Regions from separate parts of the Paenibacillus sp. J22P277 genome, predicted to be linked through region 2. Evidence: riboswitches for the same ligand, from Rfam matches in the RefSeq annotation. Region 2 holds a riboswitch; the other holds the start of a gene.
What was found. A riboswitch is a leader RNA that binds a small molecule or an ion and turns the genes downstream of it on or off. The one in region 2 is predicted to bind ZMP and ZTP.

Region 1 (3,202 bases), on a different contig from region 2:
GTGCGTCAAATGGCCGCCGTGGGCCAAGTTCATGCCGAGCACCGTGTCGCCGGGCTGCAATGCGGCCAGGTAAACGGCCATGTTCGCTTGCGCGCCGGAGTGGGGCTGGACGTTCGCGTGCTCGGCGCCGAACAGGTCCTTCGCGCGGTTGCGCGCGATATCCTCGGCGATGTCCACGTGCTCGCAGCCGCCGTAGTAGCGCTTGCCCGGATAGCCTTCGGCGTATTTGTTCGTCAGCACCGTGCCCATTGCTTCCAATACGGCTTCGGATACGATGTTCTCGGAGGCGATCAGCTCGATGTTGTCGCGCTGGCGCTGCAGCTCGAGGCCAAGGGCTTTCATGATTTCGGGATCTTGCTTGCGTAGGTTTTCCATGATTATTCCTCCTAAAGTTTTATGGCGAAGCACGAACCGGCGTGGGCCGGTTCGGAGAATAAAACAACTTCGAAAGCATACGCTTCGTTTTATGGCGAAGCACGAACCGGCGTGGGCCGGTTCGGAGAATAAAACAACTTCGAAAGCATACGCGTTTTTAATTGCTCAGTCGCAATTGTCGCTCGCGGCATCCGACTCCGATGGGCGCGAATAAACCGCCCGTTCCCCGCCGATCAGCTTCGGACGGGTGAAGGCCATCGTCACGTGCGCCGAACCGATGGACCGGATCGACGGCCGCACCGGCACCGCCACGCGCTTCAAATGCATGCCGATGAACGTGTCGCCGATGTCGATGCCCGCATGCGCCTGCACCGTTTCCGTCAGCACCGCGTCCCGCAGCGCGCCGAACGCATACGCCGCCATGGAGCCGCCCGCCTTGCGCACCGGCACCGCCGAGACCAGCTCAAGCCCGTAGCGCTCCGCCGCTTCGCGTTCCATGACGAGCGCCCGGTTCAGATGCTCGCAGCATTGGAACACCGGATAGAAATCCAACTCGCCCCGCACGGCCTCGATGCCGCCGTAGATCGCCTGCGCCGTCTCCAGCGTACCGGACGTGCCGATTCGCTGGCCGAGCACCTCGCTCGTGGACACGCCGATCACGAGCAATTGCCCCTTGCGAAGGTTGGCGGCTTCGGCAAGCTCGCGCACGACGGTCTCGACATCTTTGGTCAACCGAGCCGCACTTCCGCCCGCTGCCGTATCGTTCATGTCGGATCCGCTCCTTATTCCGCGTGCGCCGGCTGCGCGTTTTGTTCTTCGATCCGCTTCACCTTGTTCAAGCGGCCGACATGGCGCTCGCCGTTCGAGAACGGCGTTTCCAGCCAGATGCGGATGATTTCTTGAGCCACGCCCGGTCCGATCACGCGCTCGCCCATGGCCAGCACGTTCGTGTCGTTATGGTCGCGCGTCGCCTGCGCCGAGAACATGTCGTGCACGAGGGCGCAGCGAATGCCGGCCACCTTGTTCGCGGCGATGGACATGCCGATGCCCGTGCCGCAGATCAGAATGCCGCGGTCGGCCTTGCCCTGCGCGACGCGCTCGCAAACCGGCAGCGCGTAGTCCGGGTAATCGACCGATTGCTCGCAGGTACATCCGACGTCCTCGATTTCATGACCCAGCGACTGTATATAAGGCACGACGATTTCTTTGAGGCGGTAGCCCCCATGGTCTGCTCCGATGGCGATTTTCATCCTTGATATACCTCCCAATGAGACCGCGCAATGGCGGAAATTGTCGATTCGCAATGGTTCTAGTATACCTGATTTCGCCGGAAAAGACGAAAAAAGAGCAAGCATGCTCACGCACGCTGCTCTTTGCCCAGGCGACCGGCCGTATGATCCGATGCTCCACCGTGGTTGGACCCACTTTCGTCGCCAGTTACATCGGAAACCGTCTTTAATTAGCTTTATCATACCGGATCGGGCCGGCAAAATCAATCCTTCGCCGCAATCGCCAGCGCCCGTTATTTGCGCTGCTGCAGGCGTTCCAGCAGCTTGCGCAGCGCCGCTTCGATCTCGGCCGCGCTGTCCTCGTAGACGTGCAGCGGGCCGCCGAACGGATCGGCAATGTCGAAGCTCGGAATGGAAGCTTCCAGCTCCAGCAGCCGCCGGCGCTCCGCGTCCGTCAATTGCCCGCCGAGGGCTTGCTTCATTTGGAAATCCGTATAGAGGCTCTCCAGCTCCGCGATGCGTCCCAGCCCCTCTTCGTCGCGATGGACGAACTCCAGCAGCGTGTACGTCTTGTCCACGGCGCTCGGAAATCGCTGCAGCAGGTGGCGTTTATGGCTGGCGGTCATCGTCAATATAAGATCGGCCCACGTCACGGAGCCGCTTTCGAGCGCGGTGGAGCCGTTGTTATGGCGGATGTCCCGGCGCCGCAGCACCGATTGCGCGTGCGTCGATACGGGAAGGCCGTCCACGGTCGAAACGCCCGCGGAGCGGACCTCCAGCGACATCCCGCGCTTCTGCGCCAAATCCCGAAGCATCGCCTCCGCCATCGGCGAACGGCACGTGTTGCCGGTACATACGAACAAGATCCGTTTCATGCGAGAACCTCCTTTAGGTGGGCTTCGGAATTCAGAACAAGATGAGCAGCCCGAACGTCAATAAAATCACGCCGCCGACCGCCTCGCCGTAACCGCCCAGGCTCGAGCTGACCCGGCGGCCGATCAGCAGGCCCGAGATGGACATGACGCCGCCTGCGAGGCCGAATAGCAGCACCGCCAGCAGCATATCCACGGCAAACATGCCGAGCGACAGGCCGACGGAGAAGGAATCGATGCTGACGCTGAGCGCGAACAGCAGCATCCCCCAGGCGCTGCGATGATTGATCGACGGCACCGCGTCTCCGCGCAGCGAGCTGTAGATCATATGGCCGCCGAGCAGCAGCAGCAGCGCCCCGCCGGCCGAAGTCGCCACGCCGCCGAGCAGCGTGCCGACGTATTTCCCCGTAAAAATGCCCATCAGCGGCATCATGATGTGAAATAGCGCGATAATCGCGCTCAGCTTGAGGACATCAAGCAGCCGAATGCCTTTGAGCCCGATGCCCACGCCCAAAGAAAAAGCGTCCATCCCGAGCGCCAACGCGATTACGATCAGCGTCAGCAGCTGTCCGGCCTGCAGGCCCGCCTCAACCATGCCATCCACTCCCTGTCCATCATCTCATCCAAGCATATGCGGACAAGACAGGAAAGATGACGGAACGCCGGGACAAGCGGCAAAGCAAGCGCGGAACGCTTCGCGGGGGCGAGCCGGAGAGGAAGGCCGGC
Region 2 (3,202 bases):
TCGCGGCCGTTCGCGAACGCCGACGAGATGAACGAGGCGATGATCGAGAAATGGAACGCGGTCGTCGGCGAAGGGGACAAGGTGTTCCATCTCGGGGATTTCTCGTTCCTGAACCGGGACAAGACCAAAGCGATCGTCTCGCGGCTGAACGGGTACAAGCATCTGATCCTCGGCAATCACGATCGGGGCCGCTCCCGCCAATGGTGGCTGGACGTCGGTTTCGACGAGGTGAGCGAGCATCCGATCATTTACAAGGACTTCTTCTTCCTGTCCCACGAGCCGATGTACATGAACAAGCACATGCCTTACGTGAACGTGCACGGCCATATCCACGGGCAGAAGTACGAGAGCGTCAGTTACTTCAACGTCAGCGTGGAGCATTGGGATTACGCGCCGCTCACGTTCGAGCAGATCCGCGACGCCGTGGTGCCGAGCGAGGAGCAGGCATGAAGGTCGTCTACGCGGGAAGCTTCGACCCCATCACGCTGGGGCATATTTCGGTCATCGAGCGGGCGGGGAGCCTGTTCGACGAGGTGCATGTGATCATCGCGAACAACCGGAGCAAGCAGCATTATTTCGACATCTCGCAGCGTACCGAGCTCGTGCAGTTGTCCTTGGCGCAAATGGCGAACGCGGTCGTGGTGCCTTTCGAGGGCATCGTGGCGGATTACGTCAACGCCAATAACGTGAAGGCCGTCATCCGGGGCATCCGCAACTCCACGGACCTCGAGTACGAGCTGCAGCTGGAACAGTACATGCGGAGCACGACGAAGGCGGACACCGTGTACCTCTCGCCTTATTTGAAGGACATCCAGACGAGCAGCTCGCTCGTGCGCATGTTCCTCCAGTCGAACAAGACGGAGCTGGCGCAGGCGTACATGCACCGGGACGCATATGCGCGGATGGTGACGTTCACCGTATGAGGGCGGGTCGTCGTTCTGCGATATCGGGCGGATTCGCGGCATGTACGGTACATCGCGAATTCTCGGCCAGGCAGGTTTGATGGCCGTCCGCCGCCAAGTTCCGTGCGGCTCCGTGCAAGGGATTGCTCCGCATCCGTTGCAGGCGTATAATACAAGCATCGATTCAAAAGCGTGTGTGACTGGCGTAACGCGGCGAACCGCGGGGGAGCACATCGTTTATACGGCCGTACGCCTGGGCAGAGGTAAGGGGGAATTCCCCCTTGCCTCTTTCTGTTTTTCTGCGCATCTAACACGGAAAGGGTGACGGAACATGACTCATGCAAACCAGCTTGTTTTGGACGGCAACGCGGTCGCCGACAGCATCAAGGCACGATTGGAGGCGCGCATCGCCAGGTTGGCGGAACGGGGAATTAAACCGTGTCTGGCGACGGTGCTGGTCGGCGACGATCCGGCTTCCGCGACGTACGTGCGGATGAAAGGCAACGCCTGCAAGCGCCTCGGCATCGCGTCGATCCGCGTGGAGCTGCCTGCCGGCACGACGACGGAGGAGCTGATCGGCGCGATTCGGAAGCTGAACGAGGATGCCTCCGTGCACGGCATTCTGCTGCAGCATCCCGTGCCGCACGGGATCGACGAACGCGCGGCTTTCGAAGCCATCGACATCCGGAAGGACGTTGACGGCGTCACGACGCTCGGCTTCGCGCAGAACGCGTTCGGCTTCGCGGACTTTCCGTCCTGCACGCCGGCGGCGATCATGGCGATACTGGACTACTACGGGCTGCCGGCGCGCGGCCGCCATGCCGTCGTCATCGGCAGAAGCCCGATTCTCGGCAAGCCCGTCTCCGCCATGCTCCTGAACGCGGACGCGACCGTGACGACCTGCCATTCGCGGACGGAGAACCTGCCCGCGATCGTGCGTCTCGCGGACATCGTCGTCGCCGCCGTCGGCAAGCCGAATTTCGTGCAGGGCGACTGGATCAAGCCGGGCGCCGTGGTGCTCGACGCCGGCTATAACCCCGGCAACGTCGGCGACGTCGATTATGAGGCGTGCGCGCGGCATGCGTCCGCGATCACGCCGGTTCCCGCGGGCGTCGGGCCCGTCACGATCGCGACGCTGCTCAAGCATACGGTGGATGCGGCGGAGAAGCTCGGGGCGTAGACGAGATGGCGCGATGCAGAGGCCCCGGCAAGCCGGTCAGCGCGTTTCGATGCGCGCCGCGCGAAGTTTAACGGCAGCAGCAGGCCTATGGCGTTGTCGGAAAGGGCGCATCTCGCCGATGCATCGAAGCGTGCCGCGTTTAACGTGAACAAGCAGGCGTCCGGCGGAGCCCGGTCGAGCAGTTCATAAGACGAATAAGGCGATCCTCGGTCGAGAACCGGAGGATCGCCTTATTTGCGATTCGGGGAGCGGCCTGGCTTAACGGCCGCAAGCCCGCCGCGCGCCGTTCAGCACAAGCCGCCGATAAGACGCGGGCTTGAACGAAGGGGCATGATGCCCCGGCTGCAGGTAGACGACCTTGCCAAGCCCGTAAGGATGCGTCCAACCGGCGGGATAACGGTTCCCTTCGAATTCGTATTCGAGGAACACCTCGCGTTCCGATAACGGATCGAATTCGAAGAAGTACGGCTCTTCGTCCAGGCTGAACGCGTCGACGCCCTCGAGCAGGGGATGTCCGGCAACGGGATGGTAGCGGAGCGGCTGGCAAGGCGGATGTCCGGTAAAGCGGGCGCCGATCAGCTGCGCAAGCTCCGGACTGCATTGCAGCGATATGCCGTTATGGACCACGAGCAGGCCGCCGCCGCCCGCGACGTACCGCAGGAGTCCTGCCGTTTGTTCGGGCTTCAAGGTGCGTTGCCAGCAGTCCGTATACGAGATGCACAAGGGGGATGCCGCTTGATCCAGCCGGGTCAGGACATCGTAATCTTCCGTGGCGTCCAGATGGAAATCGCCGCCAAGAATGGACTGCAGCTCCGCGCGCGCCGGCTCCAGCGGATGCCAAGGCGCGGCCGTGAAATCCCCAAGCAGCAGCGCTTGAACGGATTCGTTCATCGTCGTGTCTCCTCTCTTCACCAAGGCAGCTCGTTGCCTGTATCCGCTTCCAAGTATAGGGGCGAATCGTGCAGCTCGCCGCCTCGCGCTTCGATTAGCCGCAGGATATGAGCGGCCGCTTCCTCGGGGGTATGCGTGCCCGCGTCGTTCCAGCTGCCGCCCATGAACGTTTTCACCCAGCCGGGATGAAGGAGCAGCACGCGTCCGCCGTCCTTGCGGATCCGGTTAT

Region 1: linked by a shared signal. The riboswitch ahead of rpiB (ribose 5-phosphate isomerase B) and the one ahead of AC50YL_RS25985 (bifunctional 5,10-methylenetetrahydrofolate dehydrogenase/5,10-methenyltetrahydrofolate cyclohydrolase) in region 2 are both predicted to bind ZMP and ZTP.

Annotation. Positions count from the first base shown of each region.
Region 1 is NZ_JBXENS010000011.1:105,759-108,960, forward strand. It holds gene glyA (serine hydroxymethyltransferase) at 1-375, opposite strand, end outside; gene AC50YL_RS32510 (TIGR01440 family protein) at 541-1,143, opposite strand; gene rpiB (ribose 5-phosphate isomerase B) at 1,158-1,625, opposite strand; ZMP/ZTP riboswitch at 1,744-1,826, opposite strand; gene AC50YL_RS32520 (low molecular weight protein arginine phosphatase) at 1,898-2,479, opposite strand; gene AC50YL_RS32525 (manganese efflux pump MntP) at 2,511-3,071, opposite strand.
Region 2 is NZ_JBXENS010000007.1:470,814-474,015, forward strand. It holds gene AC50YL_RS25975 (phosphoesterase) at 1-450, shown strand, start outside; gene coaD (pantetheine-phosphate adenylyltransferase) at 447-923, shown strand; ZMP/ZTP riboswitch at 1,089-1,168, shown strand; gene AC50YL_RS25985 (bifunctional 5,10-methylenetetrahydrofolate dehydrogenase/5,10-methenyltetrahydrofolate cyclohydrolase) at 1,234-2,082, shown strand; gene AC50YL_RS25990 (ThuA domain-containing protein) at 2,341-2,973, opposite strand; gene AC50YL_RS25995 (SDR family NAD(P)-dependent oxidoreductase) at 2,991-3,202, opposite strand, start outside.